3 regions of the Aliiglaciecola litoralis genome follow, and region 2 is predicted to be linked to each of the others. Evidence: predicted binding sites of a transcription regulator. Region 2 holds the regulator's gene; each other region holds the start of a gene.
What was found. The regulator sigma-54, encoded in region 2, starts transcription at its own class of promoters, with help from an activator protein. The targets are predictions, from matches to a motif close to GTTGGCACGNNNNTNGNNT.

Region 1: a site for sigma-54 is predicted at 4,563-4,581, ahead of glnA (glutamate--ammonia ligase). Genes of this name have one in related genera too.
Region 3: a site for sigma-54 is predicted at 3,449-3,467, ahead of ABD036_RS05195 (DUF1328 domain-containing protein). Genes of this name have one in related genera too.

What each region holds. Positions count from the first base shown of each region.
Region 1 covers NZ_BAAAFD010000013.1:1,812-9,340, reverse strand. The annotation lists gene glnG (nitrogen regulation protein NR(I)) at 1-1,325, opposite strand, end outside; gene glnL (nitrogen regulation protein NR(II)) at 1,329-2,393, opposite strand; gene ABD036_RS17125 (DUF4124 domain-containing protein) at 2,495-3,013, opposite strand; gene glnA (glutamate--ammonia ligase) at 3,093-4,502, opposite strand; gene typA (translational GTPase TypA) at 5,194-7,026, shown strand; gene ABD036_RS17110 (GNAT family N-acetyltransferase) at 7,151-7,529, shown strand, end outside.
Region 2 covers NZ_BAAAFD010000020.1:13,817-21,345, reverse strand. The annotation lists gene rapZ (RNase adapter RapZ) at 1-556, opposite strand, end outside; gene ptsN (PTS IIA-like nitrogen regulatory protein PtsN) at 553-999, opposite strand; gene hpf (ribosome hibernation promoting factor) at 1,023-1,310, opposite strand; gene ABD036_RS18565 (RNA polymerase factor sigma-54) at 1,337-2,815, opposite strand; gene lptB (LPS export ABC transporter ATP-binding protein) at 2,877-3,602, opposite strand; gene lptA (lipopolysaccharide transport periplasmic protein LptA) at 3,602-4,147, opposite strand; gene lptC (LPS export ABC transporter periplasmic protein LptC) at 4,134-4,694, opposite strand; gene kdsC (3-deoxy-manno-octulosonate-8-phosphatase KdsC) at 4,691-5,245, opposite strand; gene ABD036_RS18540 (KpsF/GutQ family sugar-phosphate isomerase) at 5,245-6,213, opposite strand; gene ABD036_RS18535 (calcium/sodium antiporter) at 6,229-7,185, opposite strand; gene mlaF (phospholipid ABC transporter ATP-binding protein MlaF) at 7,508-7,529, shown strand, end outside.
Region 3 covers NZ_BAAAFD010000002.1:337,271-344,799, forward strand. The annotation lists gene ABD036_RS05165 (hypothetical protein) at 1-181, opposite strand, end outside; gene ABD036_RS05170 (BON domain-containing protein) at 303-854, opposite strand; gene ABD036_RS05175 (DUF2254 domain-containing protein) at 1,080-2,399, opposite strand; gene ABD036_RS05180 (hypothetical protein) at 2,424-2,606, opposite strand; gene ABD036_RS05185 (hypothetical protein) at 2,666-2,914, opposite strand; gene ABD036_RS05190 (DUF1328 domain-containing protein) at 2,971-3,147, opposite strand; gene ABD036_RS05195 (DUF1328 domain-containing protein) at 3,212-3,388, opposite strand; gene ABD036_RS05200 (MFS transporter) at 3,618-4,829, shown strand; gene hemB (porphobilinogen synthase) at 4,904-5,905, opposite strand; gene ABD036_RS05210 (sensor domain-containing diguanylate cyclase) at 5,928-7,529, opposite strand, start outside.

The DNA.
Region 1 (7,529 bases), on a different contig from region 2:
TTGGTATGCTGTAATGCGCGCTCTAGCATGATTTTTTCAAAGTCATGCGTAGCGTCTTGCAAAATATTGTTGCGACCTGAATGCAATTGTCTATCGGCCCAATCTGCTAGCAAAGATTGCCAATCTGATTCGAGTGAGGCTTGCTGTGAGTTTATCTGAGGCTTTGACGCCTCAGGAGGCAAATCGGTCACCAACACTTCCTGGCCGCTTGCCATCACCGTTAACCAACGACACATGTTTTCAAGTTGTCTGACATTCCCTGGCCATGGCAACTGGGTTAATACGTTCGCCGCTTCTTTACTAAGTGTCTTTGATTCCACCGCAAGTTCTTTTGCGGCTGATAACAAAAAGTGGCGGGCCAGAAGTGGGATATCTTCACGTCGCTCAGTTAATCGAGGTATATGTATTTTGATTACGTTAAGTCGGTGGTAGAGATCTTCGCGAAACTTGCCTTCATGCACTCTTTGTTCGAGGTCTTGGTGAGTTGCCGCAATTATCCTCACGTCTACCTTAACGGGATTATGCCCACCTACACGATAAAACTGGCCATCTGCCAACACCCTCAACAAGCGAGTTTGCACATCCAGTGGCATGTCGCCAATTTCATCCAAAAATAAGGTGCCGCCATTGGCTTGTTCAAATCGGCCCTGCCGAGCAGCCTGAGCCCCCGTAAAAGCTCCTTTTTCATGACCAAATAATTCTGATTCTATTAAATCGGCTGGGATCGCTGCCATATTCAAGGCAATAAAGGTCTTGGATTTTCTCGGGCTGTGTCGATGTAGAGCTTGTGCTACCAGTTCTTTACCAGTACCCGATTGGCCATTAATTAGCACACTGATGCTGGAGCGAGATAAGCGTCCGATTGCTCGAAACACTTCTTGCATGGCGGGGGCTTCACCGATAATTTCAGTATCTTTAAGTTCAGGCTCTGTCTGTCGTTGTGAGCTTTTTTCACGCGCATGCACCAAAGCTCGTTCCACTAAATTCACCGCTTCGTCAATATCAAACGGTTTAGGTAGATATTCAAACGCGCCACTTTGGTAGGCATTCACCGCGCTATCCAGATCGGAGTGAGCGGTCATGATAATCACGGGAATATTGGGGAAGTACTTATGCACCTCTTGAAGCAAAGCCATGCCATCCATTTGTGGCATTCTGATGTCTGAAACAATCACCTCAGGCTGTTGACCTGAATGTAATTGCAATAATAAATCTTGAGGATTTTCAAAACTAAAACACGGGATCTGAGCTGACTGCAACGCCTTTTGTAATACCCAACGAATCGAGCTATCGTCATCTACTACCCATACTGGTTCAGCGTTCATTAGCTATGATTCCTTCTTATCAATCGGTAAATAAATTTTAAATTCTGTGTGTCCTGCCCAACTTTCTACATCAATCTTACCTTTATGATGATCAACAAGCGTTTGTGCAATCGATAAACCAAGTCCAGTACCATTAGCCTTACTTGTTACCATGGGGTAGAACAAAGTGTCTTTTAGCTCAACAGGAATGCCGGGGCCGTTATCAATAATTTTAACCTGAACTACCAATGGATGTTTTACACCATGAATGGTCAACTGACGCTTAATCCGAGTTTTAATGTTGATTTTGCCTGGATAGTTTTGGTTCTCTAACACTTGGACACTGTTGCGAACAATGTTGAGTACCGCTTGTTGCAACATGTCTTGATCCATTCGCATATCAGGAATGCTCGGATCGTAATCTCGTCCAATGCTGATATTATGCGAGTGATCGAACTCAACCAGAGCACAAATCTTTTCTAACACCCGATGAATATTTAACCACTGGAAATTGGGCAGCGCGTTAGGCCCTAATAGCCTATCAACCAATTTGGTTAATCGGTCAGACTGCTCAATGATTATCTGGGTGAATTCTGACAACTCTGGATCCGGCAATTGCTTTTGTAACAACTGAGCGGCACCACGCACTCCCCCTAGAGGATTTTTAATTTCATGGGCTAAGCCTCGGATCAATTCTCTTGCTGCTTGCTGTTGTGCCCATTGCTGACTTTCCTGACTGATACGTTTTTGTTGGTCTATGACTTTTATTTCGATGAGTAGTGCCGGCATTTCGTTAAAAATGAAATTAGTGACGGTGAGATCACCTAGCACATGCCGATTGTCGGAAAAGGCAAAAAGCACTTCCGAGTCAGAAAACCCCTCGTTCTTTAACAGCGCATTTTTGAGGTGTGTCGGCTCCAAACTGGATTGCGTTACAAATTGGGAAATAGGGGAACCCAACAGTTGATTATCACTTTGCTCCAACATGGATTGCGCGGCGAGATTGGCATATCGAATAGATAGCTTTTGATCAACCACCAGTACAGCGGTTGCCATGCTATCGAGTAAAGATAAAAAATGTTCGCTCAATTGAAGCCATCCAAAAAATTCGCAATGCACTATAATAGTGCATAAATAGAGGCGCGTCTCAATGCCATTTCAGCTTTGACCTGTTCTAGTGCCTATTGGCGCTAGTTTCGGTTGATCAATATTGAAGCCTGATGCATAAAAAACACAATTTCTTTGGATGATGCAAGGATCTTGCCTGTATGGTGAATAAATTTAACTTGGATTTTGTGCTCTCCGCGATCCACGTTTTGCAGCTGGAAAGACGGCGCTGGGCTAGACTGCACTAACTGGCCATCTAGGAACAATTCAAACTTGCCATTGCCTACTGGAGATAGTTGCGCTTTGACCGTTAGTTTTCCTTGATTGTTGCGCAACGTTGCTTGGTTTTGCGGAGAAACAATTGACAATTGATAGTCAGGGAACTTTTGCTCTAAGCGCTTAGCGGGCAATTGCGTTTTATTACCGGTATTAAGCGCAGGAACAGTGACGCTGTTAGTTTTGGTCATATCCACTTCCACAGCCCCTTCTTGGGGCGTGTCGGTATAAGTAACTGAACCGTCTGCATGGACGATTTTATATAGTTGTGTTGCACTTATCGTAGCGCTCAAGATTAGTGCGATTATGACAATCAATATTTTCATGCTTAGAGTGTAGCTGTTTCGCAGACAAAAAAAAGCCCGCACTGCGGCGGGCTGGTATTAAAATCGATAACTTTTCGAGTTAGACGCTGTAATACATATCGAACTCAACTGGGTGAGTAGACGTGTTAAGCCTTTGAACCTCATCACGTTTAATGTCAATGTAGGCATCAATCATATCGTCGGTCATGACACCACCGGCAGTTAAGAAGTCGCGGTCGTTGTCTAGTGCATCAAGGGCTTGCTCAAGTGAACTGGCCACTTGTGGGATCTCTGCCGCTTCTTCAGGAGGAAGATCATATAAGTCTTTGTCCATTGAATCACCAGGATGGATCTTGTTTTTAATCCCATCAAGGCCAGCCATTAACATAGCTGTAAATGCCAAGTAAGGGTTACCCGTTGGGTCAGGGAAGCGCACTTCGATACGACGAGCGCGATCACTGGTTACAAATGGAATACGGATAGACGCTGAACGGTTACGCGCTGAATAAGCCAACATTACAGGGGCTTCAAAATGCGGAACTAGACGCTTGTAAGAGTTAGTCGACGCATTGGTAAAGGCATTAATGGCACGAGCATGTTTGATTATACCGCCGATGTAATACAATGCTTCTTCAGACATACCCGCGTACTTATCACCGGCAAAGATGTTTTTACCATCTTTAGATATTGATTGGTGAACGTGCATACCAGAACCGTTATCACCTACCAATGGCTTAGGCATAAAAGTAGCAGTTTGACCGTAGGCATGCGCTACATTATGAACCACGTATTTATAGATCTGAACTTCATCGGCTTTCTTAACCAAGGTATTGAACAAACAGGCAATTTCGTTTTGACCTGCAGTCGCTACTTCGTGGTGATGAGCTTCTACCGTTAAACCCATTTCTTCCATAACCATACACATTGCAGCACGGGTGTCGTGCGAAGAATCAACGGGAGGCACTGGAAAGTAACCACCTTTAACGCTCGGGCGGTGACCCATGTTACCGTCTTCAAAATCAGCACCTGAATTCCACTTGGCTTCATGTGCATCAATTTTAAAGAATGAACCTGCCATGTCAGTGTGGAATCGCACATCGTCGAACAAAAAGAATTCAGGCTCGGGACCAAACAATGCAGTGTCGCCTATGCCAGTTGCTTTCAAGTATTCTTCAGCACGAGCAGCAATAGAACGCGGGTCACGATCGTAACCTTGCATCGTCATGGGCTCTAGGATGTCACAGCGGATGTTAACTTGCGTTTCTTCGGCAAAAGGATCAAGCACAGCGGTGTCGCCATCAGGCATCAATACCATGTCTGATTCGTTAATGCCTTTCCATCCAATGATTGAAGAGCCGTCAAACATCTTGCCTTCTTCAAAGAAATCTTCGTCGACTTGATGTGTAGGTATTGATACATGCTGTTCTTTACCTTTGGTATCGGTAAAGCGTAAATCAACAAATTTTGCTTCGCTCTCTTTAATAAGATCTAAGGCCTTTTGTGCTGACATTGTGTCCTCCTGAAAAATAATCGAAATTTAAAAGTTTTCATTTTTAGCGTGTGTATGCTTAAGCGATTTTCGTGCCAGCCATAAATCGACCTGTAAAGCCTATTTAACCGCTGCATCTAACGACAAAACAAACAAAACCCTACAATGTCGCACCACGTTGGTGCATACTGCCACCTTATAGTGCGTCATCAACTTGTCAATGTACTAGAATAGCGCAATTACGTTGAATAAGATGTGCTTACAATCAATCACTATTACTGTGTATCGTTTTGAATCAAAAGCACACACCGACACAATACACAATATTGCTCAAACTACACGATTACAAATAGCTGAGTATGCAGCATACTTAATAGCATAGAAATAAGATTCAGCAAATTTGCTCTGCACACTGACAGCGAGCTAGGCTGATGTCGTTATCCACAGCGCCGAGAGTTGAAAACCTTCAACCCCGTGATAATCGATTACTCTGCATTCAAAAAACCTATAAGCGGTCATCTTTTGATGGTCTCTTTAAACATTAATTAGATGTTTTTTTACCCATTTTCTTAAATATCGCTCTCAAAATGCAGTAAGAACGTGTACAATGCCGCACCATTTTTACGCGGATATGAATTCGCGTAGGCATATTTTTTTAAACTGGTTCTATAATTACAACCAACCAGTTTGATCACTACCAGTAAAGGCTAAAATTTTGTCTCACGATATCAGTAAGTTACGCAACATCGCCATCATCGCTCACGTCGACCACGGTAAAACAACATTAGTTGATAAGCTGTTACAGCAATCAGGTACATTAGAAAGTCGCGGTGAAGTTGAAGAACGCGTAATGGACTCGAATGACATTGAAAAAGAGCGTGGTATTACCATTCTTGCAAAAAATACTGCAATTAATTGGAACGAATACCGCATCAACATTGTGGATACTCCTGGGCACGCCGACTTCGGCGGAGAAGTAGAGCGCGTCATGTCAATGGCCGACTCAGTACTTCTGCTTGTCGACGCGCAAGAAGGTCCAATGCCACAAACTCGCTTTGTAACCCAAAAAGCATTTGCTCAAGGCTTAAAACCTATTGTTGTTATCAACAAAATAGACAAACCAGGTGCACGACCAGATTGGGTAATGGATCAAGTATTCGATTTGTTTGATAACCTAGGTGCGACCGATGAGCAACTTGATTTCCAAGTTGTTTACGCGTCGGCACTAAATGGTTGGGCAACCAGAGAAGCAGGAACGCAAGCAGAAGACATGTCTGATTTATTCCAGACAATCGTCGACGTGGTTGAGCCGCCAAATGCCGATTTGAATGGTCCTTTCCAAATGCAGATCTCGCAACTTGATTACAACTCATATGTCGGTGTAATCGGTATTGGCCGTATCACGCGCGGGTCAGTAAAATCGAACCAACAAGTGACTATCAGCATGGCTGATGGCAGTAAACGCAATGGTAAAGTAGGTCAAGTTCAAGGGTATCTTGGCCTTGAGAGAACAGAAGTTCCTTCAGCCCACGCGGGTGACATTATCGCGATTACGGGGTTAGGTGAGCTCAAGATTTCTGATACCATTTGTGATCCAGCGGCGGTAGAAGCATTGCCACAACTTTCTGTAGATGAACCTACAGTAACTATGACATTCCAAGTAAACACTTCTCCGTTTGCTGGTAAAGAAGGTAAGTATGTTACTTCACGTAACATTCTTGAGCGATTACAAAACGAACTCGTTCATAACGTAGCATTGCGCGTTGAAGAAACTGAAGATCCAGATAAATTCCGTGTATCCGGTCGTGGCGAATTGCACCTTGGTATTTTGATAGAAAACATGCGTCGTGAAGGTTATGAGCTGGCCGTATCTCGCCCAGAAGTAATTTTGAAAGAGGTTGACGGTGTTGTACACGAACCGTTTGAAACCGTCACTATTGATGTTGAAGAGCAGCACCAAGGTTCAATCATGGAGCAAATTGGTTTGCGTAAAGGCGAACTAAAAGATATGTCTCCTGATGGTAAAGGTCGTGTTCGTCTAGACTTTATCATTCCAAGTCGTGGCCTTATTGGTTTCCAAACTGACTTTATGACCATGACTTCAGGTTCAGGTCTTATCTATCATACATTTGATCACTACGGTCCACATAAAGGCGGCACTATTGGTCAACGTAAGAACGGTGTTTTGATTGCCAACGCCACGGGTAAAGCATTGACCAACGCCTTGTTTAACTTACAAGAACGTGGCCGCATGTTTATTGGACACGGTGTCGAAGTGTACGAAGGTATGCTGATCGGTATTCACAGTCGTGAAAATGACCTTACCGTAAACGCACTCAAAGGTAAGCAATTAACCAACGTTCGTGCTTCAGGAACTGATGAAGCACAAACATTGGTACCGCCTATTAAAATGACCCTAGAGCAAGCGTTAGAGTTCATTGATAATGATGAACTTGTTGAAGTGACACCAGTAAGCATTCGCTTACGTAAGAAGCTTTTGACTGAGAACGAGCGTAAACGCGCTGGTCGTAGCAAAGAGTCATAGTAGTTAGTTAACACTATTGAAGCCGGCTAATAAGCCGGCTTTTTTATTGGTCACATTGTTCTCTTTGCATTGCTGTGTAATTTGTTAATAATGGTATGTATGTTAAATGCAAAGTTGATTTTGAATGTCCCAGCGTGCTTTTCCCATAATCGAAACCGAGCGACTCATACTCAACCGGCTTTCCAAATCAGATCGCAAACCACTATTTGCAATCTTTTCTGATCCTAACGTAATCAAACATTACGATGTGGAGCGATTTAAGCACATTGAAGAGGCGGATAGATTGGTAGAATACTTTGATGCACGCTTCGAAAGTGATACAGGCATTCGCTGGGCGATACGAAAGAAAGACAGCAATGAATTTATCGGAACTTGCGGCTTTACCAATTGGAACGAGTTTGATCACAGCGCTGTCATCGGTTATGAATTAGCCAACAACCATTGGGGTAATGGTTACGCTTTAGAAGCGGTTAAAAGTATAATTAACTTTATTTTTGACGAAA
Region 2 (7,529 bases):
AAAATCGCGCATCGAATACGTAGTCAGCATCTTTGGGGATGCCGTATTTAAAACCAAAAGATTCAAACACTAACACTAATCTGGAACTTTTCTTGCCCAGTATGCGCTCTCTAACCAATTCGGCTAACTGATGCACTGACAGCTTATCGGTATCTAAATAAAGGTCTGCACGTTCGGCAATAGGCGCCAGTAATTGCCCCTCCGCCTGAATGGCATCGGCTAATGATTTGTTCTGACGAGACAAAGGGTGCAATCGTCTGGTTTCACTAAAACGCTTAACCAGTACATCATCACTAGCGTCTAGATAAACGATAGTCATATCCCAAGTCGAGGGCAGATAATCTAGAATTTCTACTAACTCACCAGGCTCTTTAGGAAGATTCCGTACATCAATGCTAACCGCCACCTGATCATATTCATCCACCACTGTGTGGGTCAAAGTTGGCAGCAGGTTGACTGGAATGTTATCTACGCAGTAATAGCCGAGATCTTCAAGAGCCCGCAATGCGATTGATTTTCCGGAGCCTGAACGACCGCTAATAATGATTAACTTCATGACACAATAACCTTATACAACTGCTCGTCATTATCAGCTTTGCGAAGAGACTTAACCACCTCTTTATCACTCAGTTTAGTCGCAATAGTCGCTAGAGTTTGTAAATGACCTTGGGCCTGATCTTCAGGAACTAAGATAGCGAAAAAGATATCTACTGGACCATTATCGATAGCATCGAACTCAATCGAAGGTTTACAGGTGATGAGGATCGCAATCACTTTTTCTAAACCTTGCAAGCGGCCATGTGGCAACGCGATTCCATTGCCAATTCCGGTGCTTCCCAGCTTCTCTCGATTGAGTAAGCTCGTAAGCACTGCGGTTTGATCAATATCGCCAAGACGTTCAGCGGCAATTTGGCTTATGACTTCTAAGATGCGTTTCTTGCTTGTCCCCTGAACTGCACAGCTGGTGCAGTCAGGAGAAAGTATGTCTTTAATTTCCATTAAGATTCTTATTCAATGGGAGGTTAGTGGCGCTTACTTTTTTCCTTGTGCTTGATCACTTGTCGATCAAGCTTGTCGATCAAAGCATCAATTGCCGCGTACATATCGTTGTGCTCTGAAGTGGCGAATACTTCAGCTCCACTAAGGTGCAAAGTAGCTTCCGCTTTCTGATTGAGCTTTTCTACATTTAAGATCACATGCACATTATTGATGTGATCGAAATGTCGCTCCAATTTTGTAAATTTAGTGTCTACATAGTCTCGCAATGAATCTGTAATTTCTACATGATGGCCAGTAAGGTTAATTTGCATAAAGCGTATTCCTTCTGTTGATGAACTTAAAGTAAGCTCTTGCGTTGGTTAGACGGTGGGATATTTAACGACTCCCGGTATTTTGCAATTGTCCGGCGTGCGACCTGAATACCTTGGTCAGCCAGCAATTCGGCAATTTTACTATCACTCAGTGGCTTGTTGGGAAGCTCTGCAGCGACGAGTTTCTTGATCAAAGCGCGTATTGCAGTGGAAGAACATTCTCCTCCAGAATCTGTTGCAACATGACTAGAGAAGAAGTACTTCAGTTCATAAATACCTCTGGGCGTATGCATGTACTTTTGAGTGGTCACCCGAGAAATCGTTGACTCGTGCATATCGACCATTTCAGCCACATCATTTAGCACCATAGGCTTCATCATCTCTGGGCCATGTTCAAAAAAGCCGACTTGTTGCTGTACAATACAGTTAGCAACCTTGAGTAGGGTATCGTTGCGGCTTTCCAAGCTTTTAATGAACCATTTTGCTTCTTGCATATGAGAGCGAATGAACTGGCTATCGCTGCTATTTTTAGCACTGCGACTCATAGCCGCGTATTGTTGATTGACATTCAGTTTGGGTAAACTATCTGGATTAAGTTCCACCTGCCAACGTCCATTTTTTTTCATTACAGATACATCAGGAATGACATATTCTGGTTCGCCAATCAATAATGCGCTGCCAGGACGAGGATTCAAGGTTTGCAATAATCGCATTACCTCACGCAGTTCATCTTCCTTTAGACGGGTTTTGCGCATTAACGTGCGATAGTCTTTGCTGCTCAACAAATCAGCATGTTCGGTAATTAATAACTTTGCTTCTTCTAACCAAGGTGTGTCTGGCGCAAATTGATTAAGTTGTACCATCAAACATTCTTGCGGAGAGCGCGAACCTGAACCGATAGGATCAAACATCTGAATGCGTTTAAGGACACATTCCACTTCATCTAATTCGACGTCATCATGATCTAGACTGGCCAACACTTCTTCGGTCGAAATGGTTAAATATCCAGATTCATCAATTGAGTCGATAATAGCAACAGCAATCGCTGTATCTAATTCTGACATGTGAGTCAGACGCATCTGCCAAATCAAATGATCTTGGATGTTGTCGCTGGTTTCACCTTGAAATATCTGATCGTCGTCACCTCCACCACTAGACGAAATAGAGGCTGGTGCAGATGATGCGCTGATGTATTCATCCCACGTGCTGTCAATCGGTAACTCGTCTGGTATATCGCCTTTTTCTAAGGCTTCATTGGTATCCATCGAATCGGCACTGGCGGTGGCTGTCTCTTCTGAAAATTTGTCGTCATTGCCTTTAAGCGCTGAATCGCCAGTTGGAAAATCGGAGTTATCTTCCATTTCCAGTAGCGGATTGGATTCCAATGCTTCTTGAATTTCCTGTTGTAAATCTAGCGTAGACAACTGCAGCAGCCTGATAGCCTGTTGCAGCTGCGGCGTCATTGTAAGTTGCTGGCTAAATTTTAGTTGTAACGAGGGTTTCATTGATGTTTTGTTTTCTTACTCAGTTAGCCTGAAAGCTTTGGTTAAACTCGACATACCTTTACTATAGCTTGAATTGCTCGCCTAGGTATACATCTCTCACTTGTTGATTGTTTAATACTTCTTCTGCAGTCCCCGAGGCAATTAGTTCACCATGACTGACAATGTATGCTTTTTCGCATACATCAAGGGTTTCACGCACGTTATGGTCGGTTATCAGAACACCAATACCGCGGTCGCGCAAATGTTGAATTATTTTTTTGATATCGTTAACCGAGATTGGGTCAACACCAGCAAAAGGCTCATCTAACAAAATGAACTCGGGATCCGCGGCTAGGGCGCGTGCAATTTCAACTCGACGCCGTTCTCCTCCCGATAAACTCATTCCTTGGCTGTTACGTATATGATTAATGTTAAATTCGTCAAGTAATGCATCGGCCTGCTGTTCTCGCTCATCAGAACTCAATTCTTTGCGGGTTTGCAAAATAGCCATAATATTCTGATAGACCGTCAGCTTTCGGAAGATAGACGATTCTTGAGGAAGATAACCAATGCCTTTTCTGGCCCTGACATGCATGGGTTCAAGTGTCAGTTCGGTCTGATCAATGAAAATATCGCCTTTATCTAATGGGACAATACCAACAATCATATAAAAGGTCGTGGTTTTTCCTGCCCCGTTAGGCCCAAGCAACCCTACAATCTGGCCAGTGGAAACCTCTAAACTGACATTTCTGACCACTTGTCTGGATTTGTAAGACTTTGCCAAATTAGTGGCTTTCAACGTCGCCATCAGGGTTGTTTGTCCTTTTCTTGGTCAGCTTGTTTTTTCTCTTCGCTTTGTTTCTTTCGTAACGTATCAGGTTGGAATATGGCGGTTACCCCACCGGTTGAGGTGTCACTACTTTCAGCAATCAACTGTTCCAATTCCATGTTAAATGAAATCGATTCGCCTTTCACCAAGCTACTATCTTGGTTGAGTTCTGCGTCACCGGTCAATGTTAGGGTACGGTTGGCGACTTCGTATTTAATTTCGTTAGCTGCGGCGCTGATATTGCTACCATCATCTAATTTTTGGCTATATCTTGCTGGATTACCTCGCGCAATAAACACCTCTTTTCCATCGCCTAAGCCTGCGATTACTTCTACTTCATCAGCTAAAATTTCCAACGAGCCCTGAGTGATCTTCACGTCTCGTTTAAAAATGGATGTCTTCGTTTTACCATCAAAGAAATTAGATTGAGAATCTACTTTGATCGGCAATCCAAAGTCACCTTCTCCAGCTAGAGAAAAGGTACTTAGCAATAACGTTACTGTTAGCGCACTAACGCGGAGCATATTGAGTTTGCACATGGTCTTTAAGCTCATATATTTGAGAGGTTAAGTCTGCCGTGAAGCCATTGCTCATTACAACAAAATCTTTACCATTAATTTGTACTGCTTGGTCTGACATCATTGTTTTGTCAGCCAGATTGATTTCTAAAAATTGTGTTTTTATTGTTTGTACGTACCCCGCCTCATCGAGACTACGGATCTCGACATCGGTCTCTAACTGTATGCGGTTGTCATCGTACAAAGTGCCTTCTTTCGCTTCAACGTGCCAAGGGTTCTGCTGGTCGGACACATAAATCGTATACTTAGGTTGACTGAATATTGTGAAACCTAAAAGCTGATAATGTTCCATTTTTAACGCAAATACCTGATGGTTAATTTCACCGCGGTCATTATACAGAGTACTGCGCATGTTGCTTGCCTGATAATTTGGCCGCCAGGATTCCTCATCGTCATCGTTGCTCTGTTGAGGGGCTGAATTTATCCAGCCCGGTAAGTAAATAAATAAAACCAGTAAAAACAGGAAGCCAATACTGATCGTGATTCGATTCATGTACTGGTGCCGTAAATTCTGTTGAGTTTATTATTGGCGAATAGGATCAAATCACAGATTTCTCTCACCGCTCCTTTGCCACCAAGAGTTCGAGTTACATATTCAGCCTGTTGCTTCACCATTGGATGACCATTGGGTACGCAAACCCCCAAGCTACTTTCAGCAAACATGCCCAAATCTGGCACATCATCACCCATGGCGATCACGTGTTCCTTCTTAAATTTAAAGTGCTCTTTGAGTCTCTGTACTGCAAGTTGTTTATCATCCTCGCCTTGAATAATTAAAGACACGCCTAATGAGGACATTCTGTTTTCGACAATTTTAGATTGTCGCCCAGTGATAATAGCAACATGAATACCGGTTTTTAGCATTGACTTAATGCCATAGCCATCGAGGGTGTTAAAGGCTTTTAGCTCTTCGCCATCATTACCCATGTAAATGCAACCGTCTGAAAATATGCCATCTACGTCGCATACTAATAGTTTTACTTTGCTTAGCTTGGAGATGAGATTGCTAGTTACTTCACCGTATATCGTGTCTATCTGTGACATTAAACGACTCCCGCTTTTAACAGCATATGCATGTTCAGTGCTCCAACAGGTTGATTTTTATCATTTACAGCAATCATGGAACTGATTTTATATTCCTCCATTAAATTAAGTACTTCTACAGCCAATTTCTGTGGGTGAGTTGTCACGCTGCCGGTGGTCATCACTTCTCCCACCGTAGTTGTGTGAATATCAATGCGTTTGTCTAGCACTCGTCTTAAATCACCATCAGTGAAAATGCCCACCAGAATACCGTCGTCATCCTGAATTCCCGTCATGCCTAATCCTTTGCGGGTAATCTCGAATAATGCTTGGCTAATCGTCTGATGTTTTGACACCAATGGGATGTCTTTTCCTTGCTGCATGATATCCGCAACGCTTAGAAGCAAACGCCTGCCCAGGCTACCACCAGGATGAGACAGCGCAAAGTCGGCAGAAGAAAAGCCGCTTGCATCTAATAAAGCGACCGCTAATGCGTCACCCATTGCCAGCGTCGCTGTTGTACTTGCGGTGGGAGCGAGCCCTAAAGAACAGGCCTCTTGTTCAACCTTGATACAGATCATGACATCAGCATGTTTGGCCAAGGTGCTACCGCTATTGTTTGTCATCGCAATAATGGGTATTTCAAGGCGTTTTACCACGGGGATCAGATTTAACAACTCGGTGGTTTCGCCAGAGTTAGATATTGCCAACAACACGTCTTGATCAGACATCATGCCTAAGTCGCCGTGATTAGCTTCTGCCGGATGCATAAAAAAAGCCGGTGTTCCTGTACTTGATAAGGTGGCCGCTATTTTATGGCCCACATGGCCTGATTTACCCATTCCACACACCACCACTTTGCCTTTACAGTCTTGTAATAACTGACAGGCAGCAGCGAAATCATCATTAACGTACTGCTGTAACTGCAGAACCGCTTCTGATTCAATTTTTAGGACCCTTAAGGCTGACGCTTTAAAATCTTTCATCATGACTAATTATGTAACTCATATAAACAACAGCGTACAGTAAGCAAGATAGCACGTAATCAATACCGCGCCCTCCCAACGATTAATTCGCCGTGTACCGCGGAAATTAAAACTAAACACGATGAGTAAAACGGTCATCAACAACATCGCAAATATGTCGCGACTGGCTACGTTCTCGTCAATAAATCCTGGCGCCAACAAACCTGGCATAGCTAAAACAGCCAGTAAATTAAAAATATTGGAACCGATGATGTTACCTAGGGCAAGATCGTCCTCACCTTTCATCACCCCCGCGATACTGGCGGCTAGTTCAGGCAAGCTGGTTCCTAGCGCGATAATGGTTAAACCGATGATCAATTCACTTAGGCCAAAATAGCGTGCAATTTGAACCGCCGACTCCACCATGAAGTGGGCACTCAGAGGCAGCGCAATAAGTCCGACAACAACCCAAAATATCGCTTTTTTAATAGGGACACCTTGGGGAATCTCATCTTCGGTCTCAGCTTGCAAAGGGTCGCCTTTTTCAACATGAAGTGACATCCACGTTAAACCACCGATGCTAAAGAAAAACAGGCAAATCAGTACCATACCTTCGTAAAACACCATCTGCCCATCGGACAGAAAATAAATCGCCAGCAAGGTGACCGCTAAAAGCACGGGCATTTCGCGTCGCACCGTTGAGCTTGATACAATTAGAGGTTTGAAAAGTGCCGTTAGTCCAAGCACTAAGGCAATGTTGGTAATATTGGAACCAATCGCGTTTCCAACAGCAGTATTGGGATTATTATTCCACGAGGCAATTGCTGACACCACGATTTCAGGCGCAGAGGACCCCATCGCTACTATCGTCAGTCCTATTACCATCGACGACACGCCTAGATTCGTTGCCAAGGCGGATGCCCCGTACACGAACCTATCCGCGCTCCAACTCAGAGCCACAAGGCCCGCAAGAAATATTATTACTTCTATGATCACTAGACTAATTCAACTGAATTTAATGATATGATTATCTCAAAATACACAGAGTTTTCCTATTCTTACTGTTGATTAAAAATCTTTATTGAAAATATTGTGATCAATTATGGCAAAATCAAGCTACAAACTTTTACATTTTTGATTTTTATATTTTGTTACTCTATATACCTGTTCTACCTAACCATGAACAGTTATTATAGCTAAATCGTTATTCGCAACATAATGGCCTTGAAAAAAAACTAAATGGCCTCAAATTGTCGGACCCTGTGAAACATTTTATGCATTTTACGTGTCTATGCCCCAAGGTAACTCGGAGTTTCTAGTGAAAAATTTGATTGAAATAG
Region 3 (7,529 bases), on a different contig from region 2:
CGTAATCAGTGGTCAGTCGACGATGTTCAAAGGATCCTGATATTTCACTGGGTTTATTCCAATACCGTGTGTTGTCCAGTGCTTTGTCTTTAACCCAAACACTTTTAACAAACTCTCTCACTGTGTCCATAGGCCGTTGCTCACCTATTCCGTGAACCAGCACCACCGCTTGTTTTTTCATGTATCCATCGTGTAGGGGCTAATGAGTGAGTGTTATTTAAACACGCTACACCAGTGCCCACAACGAAAAAAAAGCAAAAAAAAGCGCCATTGCTGGCGCTTTTCTAATCGTTATTTAGTGACTATTTACCGATAGTTAAGTTACTAACTACGTCTTTCACATCACTGGTTTTTTTAGCAATGCTAACTGCTAGGTCACGCTCAGCGTTGCTGTCTACTTTACCCGTTAGTGTCACAATACCTTCTTCCACTTCCACTTCGATATCGGTACCACTAACTTCTGATTCAAACAGCAGGCGGGTTTTAACCACAGACTCTACTTTCGAATCTTTCAAATTTTGCATAATGATCGCAGTATCTGATCGCTCTGTATCACCTTCAACACTTAGCTGGTTATCAACACCTTCAACTCCGTCAAGCGATAACATGAGCTCTTCCGCTAGCGCTCTGTCTACTTCAGTATCGACTTTACCGGTTAGAGTAATAACACCTTGTTTGACATCAGTATTGATGTCAAAAGCATCTAAATTACCATTAAACATTAAGGTGGTTTCGGCTTTACCGTCAATCCACGCGTCTTTCGCTGTGTCCGTCCAAGTGTTTTCTGCATTAGCACTCATTGATGCTGTTGTCAGGGCAGCGGCAATCATTAGTGAACATGTAGTACGTTTCATAATTTACTCCTTTTTTTGTAAAGACACCCATGGTATTGCCAATTTAATGCCAACTACTAACCCATTGTTTTTAAATGAAATATCGAACTTTATGGTATTTAGAAAAGTGAATGGCTGTGTAGTTTGTAAACACATCTTTGTAAGATCTTCATGATAAATAAAGAGGTTTAATGGCAGGTTTGACAATAAAATAATGCGTTCAAGAAACGTAAATGAAGCAAACAATTAATCCGAATGGGATATCAATGTTTTACGTACTTGGTTCACAATAGCGTTGATATCTTGCATGTCTTGCTCGGCAAAAGCGTGATCATTACTTTTCTGTAGAATCGCTTGTAACTGCGACTTTGCAAACTGATGGACATCCTGTCTTTGAGATATACTGACTAAGCGCTGTAAACTTTCAACAAGCCTAATGGTAACTGCAATAGACGTTTCTGCATACTGTCTTATTTGGTCAAATGCAGCACTAGCGAGACCATTGAAATCGTGAGCTTTACATTGCAATCTCAAATTTTTCTGCTGATCATAATACCGCCCTGAATGCACTTTAGCGTTCGCTAGTTCGCACAAAGCGACGGATAGTTTGTCGACGCACGAAATGGCAGTGTAAGGATCATTTACGCCAGGAGATAAAGCGCGCACTGCAATCTCGACTAATTGATGAATGGCATATTCTGGATCTTGAATTGGTGTACGTTTACTACCGACAATAAATAATGCTCTGATTTTTTCAATAACTTTTTCACTAACTGGGTAGTTGGCGTCAACCTCCGCCACTTTAATATCTTTTGCTAACATGTCTCCTGGACGAGATGAAAAGCGTATGGTGAGGTCGTGCTCACATGCTAGCTTCAATAATGATGCCTTATTGAGCACCTGAAGATAACCATTTTTGCCAGCTGTGATAGTCATAGTGAGCAGCGTGTTATCTGCTTTTTTACTGTCAGAGCACTTTGGTGAATCGAGCTCATCTGATAAATGCTGTAAGGCTTTTAAGACCTCACAATACACTTGGTCAACCACGTTATCCGCTTGGATACTTCGCGCTACATGATGGATAAAGTAGATAAGTACAAACACACTCATAAAGGTAGCCGCAAGACACCATGCGATAGAAAACCCAAGCGCCAGATTCTGATGCGCTTGCATACTCATCACATACACTAAAACAAGGCAAAAACTAAAATTTGCAATGAATGTACCTAGTACGACTTGAGTGCCCGTATCATCCATAAAGTTGCGGATAAGACGCGGTCCAAACTGTGATGACGCTAAAGTCAGGGTCACTATAGTGATGGAAAATGCGATACTGGTAACCGTGATCATCGAGCCCGCAATGGTATTCACCAAAGAGCGTAGCGTTTCTTGATCGAGATGATAGAGATGCTTAAACCAAGTAATATCGACCAATATTAAGCTGCGGTCGATCCATACGCATAAGATGGAAGTCAATACTGAAGTAAGCACCATCAACACAGGAATAAACCAAAAACTGGTTTTGACAGTGTAATAAAATTTTTTAAAACCGGTCTGGAGATTCATTTATAGGATCAGGGTCGCTAAATGCTATGTTTGATCGTCATCTTTTTGCTTTTTGGCTGCTAACATCACGCCCACCACAATGATCACCATAAATAATCCAAAAGAGGCTAAAAAAGTGTAGAGCATACTGCCTTGACCAAGACCACTAGATACCAAGAAGAAACCTACCGTGATCACGAATGCGATAATAATTAAACTAAGTTTCATACTATTTCTCACAAAGAAAAAGGGCCGATAGGCCCTTAGCATAGTTTAAAAAGCCGTGATTAGCAGTCTGTATCTTCTGCGTCCACACCGTCTTTGACATTTTCACAAGCATCTTCAACCGCATTGCCTGCATCAGTCATCGCATCGTCTACCGAGTCTGCAGCATCATCTACTGCATCACCTGCATCGTCTGCCATCTGTTCCATAGCATCACCAGCTTCTTCAGTGTTACTTTGCTCGCAAGCGGTAAGCGCAAAAAGTGACCCCGCTATTAGCAACATTTGAAGCGTTTTATTAAATGTAGTCATGTGTTTCTCCTTGAATAACGGTAGTTTTAATCTATTTTTACAATCATAGATTAAAGTTAAACTTTTGGACCTCGACCCCTGAGTGCATTCGCAATTAGGGAAATAACCAGTAAGACAACGAAAATAAAGAATATGATTTTCGCTATCCCTGCTGCTGCTCCGGCGATACCACCAAAGCCAAACACTGCAGCTACCAGTGCTATAATGAAAAATGTAATTGCCCAACCTAACATAATGTTCTCCTTCTTGCTTATTGTTTATTACTGATGTTTTTTGGTAACCTGATTAACTCGTTTTTTACACTCCAGGACCTTTCCCACGAATCGCGTTTGCGATCAGTGATACAACAAGTAATACAACAAAGATAAAAAAGATGATTTTAGCGATGCCCGCTGCCGTACCGGCAACTCCGCCAAACCCGAATACAGCTGCAATTAAAGCAATGATTAAAAATGTAATAGCCCAGCCTAACATAGTTTTCTCCTTTTGCTATTTATCGTTTACGTTAATAAGATAACGCGTCTGGTTTAACTAATGCTTGGAGCATGCCAAGTTTCAAAAAATACGTTAACCCATTGTTTTACATGCTATTTTTATGGACTATAAAATTTCATTGAAAAAGATCTCACTTTGCGAATTGCAAGTATTACACTGGCACAAGAAACTTTTTCACGAGAATTATTAAACCAGAGGTGAAGAATAGGTGAGTAACGAGAAGCACCGCTCAAAAAAGCCATTTGTGATATTGCTGATCATTTCCAGTTTGACGAAACTGGCTGATTTACTAGTGTCTCCCAAAACCACTTTGCCCTATATCTTAACAGCCAGTGGCGCGCCTTCATGGCTGATCTCACTGCTAGTGCCAATTAAAGAGTCTGGTAGCTTGCTGCCACAGTGGTTGTTAAAAACACAAGTCGCGCATCGATTTAGCAATCGCACAGCCTTATGGCGACTTGGCGCTCTGATTCAGGGGATCGGCATAATATTGTTGGTAGTGACAATCATTGCTGCTCAAAACAACCTATTAGCCATCATAGTATTGATACTGCTAATGGCGATAGCTGGCGGCAGGGCGATTTGTTCATTAACCATGAAAGATATTCAAGCTGAGACGATTCAGCAAGGCCGCAGAGGAAAGTTAATTGGCTTGGCCTCATCCATTTCTGGCGGTTTAACATTACTCTCTTCCATTGTTTTTGTAGCGAGCGAGCAACCTCTTACTCAAGCTATTTCTTATGGCTTACTTATCGTCGGCGGGCTGTTATTTTTGATTGCCTTATTGTGCTCACTATTTTTGCATGTCGAATACGATCCAAAAGCAGAAGAAGGAGATCAGCAAGGATTTATGCAACTTGTCAGATCAGAACCTAATCTCAGGCACATCATTATCAGTCGTATCTTACTGCTTCACAGTGCGCTTATTGTGCCTTTTGTGGTGTCTTCTGCCGCTACCAATAACGACTCGGCTTCATCGCTGGCCTATTTTGTAGGCTTGTCAGCATTTGCATCTTTGATTTCATCTTACGTTTGGGGAGTGTTTTCCGACAAGGGCGCGGTAGCAACTTTACGATTCGCCACAGTGATTTGTATTGCCGCTGCTGTATGTGTTGGAATGTGGATTGAGCAGCTACCTAGTTATGCAAGTTTGATTTTGTTTTTTATTCTCACGTTGGGGCATGCGGGCATCCGCACCGGCAGGAAAACCTACTTGCTAGACATTACTGATCGAAGCAACCGCACCGGTTATGTCGCTGCAGCCAATAGTTGCGTGGGTATTGGATTGCTGTTGTTAGGCGCGTTCTATGCTTATTGTTACAGTCAGTTTGGCGTCACAATCGTATTGTTTATGGCAATGCTCATGGCCATAGGTTTTGTACATAGTTTTCTGCTCGAAGAAGTAAAAGAATCCGACTGATTTTCGCTATTTCAAAGGTTAATCTGAACTCTGGATAAGATGTGCGAGCAATTATTATCCAAAGTTCATATTAACTACTTGGAAGCCAACATTTGTGCTGCTTGCTTGGCAAAATAGGTCAAAATACCATCCGCACCAGCTCGTTTAAAAGCCAGCAATGATTCCATAATCACGTCTTCCTCTTTCAGCCAACCATTTGCAAACGCCGCTTTGTGCATAGCGTACTCGCCGCTTACCTGATAAGCAAAAGTAGGCACCTGAAAAGTGTCTTTGCAACGTCGAACAATATCAAGATACGGCATACCGGGCTTGACCATGACCATGTCTGCACCTTCATTAAGATCCAATTCAATTTCACGCAGCGCTTCATTTGAGTTCGCCGGGTCCATTTGATAGTTCTTTTTATTGCCACCTTTAATGTTGCCCGCCGAGCCAACAGCGTCGCGGAAGGGGCCGTAGTAACTGGACGCATATTTGGCCGAATATGCCATGATACAAGTATTCACGTGCCCGGCATCTTCTAAAGCTTGCCTAATTAGGCCTATTCGACCGTCCATCATATCTGAAGGAGCCACAATATCAGCCCCCGCGTCTGCGTGGGACAGAGCCTGTTTAACTAATACTTCGCAAGTTTCATCATTCATCACGTAACCTGCATCATTAATCAACCCATCCTGACCATGTGACGTGAATGGGTCTAGGGCTACGTCGGTAATAATGGCGAGCTCAGGCACTGCAGCTTTAACAGCACGTACGGCTTTTTGCGCCAATCCCTCGGGATTGAACGCTTCACTTGCACAATCAGATTTTAACGCCATTGGGGTTACGGGGAAAATCGCAATGGCAGGGATCCCAAGAGTGGCCAGCTCTGTCGCTTCTTTAACTAAAAGATCAATCGACAAGCGCTCGATGCCCGGCATGGATGCGATAGATTCAGTACGATTGTTGCCCTCAACGACAAACATGGGGTAAATCAGGTCTTTAACATTCAATCTATGCTCTGCCATCAGATCTCGGGTGAAATCATGCTGTCGCATTCGACGCATACGGCATGCTGGAAATTGTTGATTAGACATATTTGTTACACTCAGTTTTCAGTTAAAGGATATCTCTGGCATGCAGGTGGCCACCTTCTACACGATTTCGACCATTTCGTTTAGCTTGATACAACGCTTTATCTGCTGCTTCGAGCAAATTTTTCTCATCTTCTGCAGTGGTCACCACGGTTGTGGAGACTCCGGCACTTAAGGTCACTTTCAGCGATAAGTCATCCAACTCAACTATCAGCGCCTCAACTTCTTGTCTGACATTTTCAGCAACCCCCATCGCACCTTGCAAGTCGGTATTTGGCAAAATCAAAGCAAACTCTTCGCCACCATAGCGACATGCATCATCCGTAGTACGTTTAAGATTTCGCTTCAGCAATCGAGCGACTTCTTTGATCACCTCATCGCCAGCGACATGCCCGTGGTTATCATTGATACTTTTAAAATGGTCAATGTCTAGCATGACAATCGATAACTCTGTTTGTTCGCGTCGACAGCGGCGTACCTCTGCCTGATATTTTTTGTCAAAATGTTTGCGATTGCGAATGCCGGTGAGACTATCTGTCAGCGTTTGTTGTTCCAATTCATTGTTGGTTTCAGATAATTCTCGAAGCGCAATCTCAAGCTCTAAAGTGCGTTCTTGAACCTTATATTCTAGCTCTTCTTGGGCTTCTTCTTTGAGTCTGAGAGCCTCATCTTGAGACTCTCGTGCCAAACGCTCTTCAACCAATGCAAGCTCTTGAGTGCGAAACTGTTCGTCTCGCTGGGTGCCATAAGTAATTGCCAAGGCAAACGCTAACATAAAAGTTTCAATTGAAGCACCTAGCATCAATAGGTAATGCGCGGCAGTATCCATTTTGATAATATTGGCACTTTCAAAACTGGATAAAAACCCGCTAATAAGCAGTGCTGACCATGCCAGCAAATAGAATCGAGCGACCTTGACGCCTCTGTACCACAACAATAAGCCAGTGGCGAAAACCAAAGTAACTGTAATACATAGAATAACTAAGAATAGCTTGATGAAGATGTGATACGGCACGACAAAACTTAGTATCAAAGCAACCGTTAAAACGCCCGCGGTGACATTAAGACTTTTGTCCATGAGCGCACTGTAGGCTTTTACATTGAGTAATTGCTGGCTGAAGATAGTGACGAACAACAGCGTCATAGTAGCGAAAATGCCAATGCTTCGACTTTGCAGCCACACCCAATCTGGCCACAAATATTTGAAACCCAAACCATGCATAGTGGCAAGTGTTAACGCCATTGAAACCACGTACAGACTGTAGGTTAAAAAGGTGATTGAGCCGGTGGTAACGAAGAAAAATAAATTACTCAGCGTCATGGCTGCCATGAAGCCAAAAAACAGCCCTAAAATTAAATTGTGCTCACCGTTATAGATTAAATACTCACCTTCTTCCCAAACACGCATGGGCAGTTTAACCGTACCAGCCGTTTGAATTCGTACCACTAAATCGATTTGTGCGTTAGATTGAGGAATCGGGAAAAGTAGCTTCTCATTTTTAATAGTACGGGTATCGAATGGATAGCTATCACCTTCATGGTACTGAGCTATTAATACATTATTTTGGTAATACCAGATGTCGACTTCATCGAGCATGGCATAATCAATTTCGAGTATCCGTGGTTG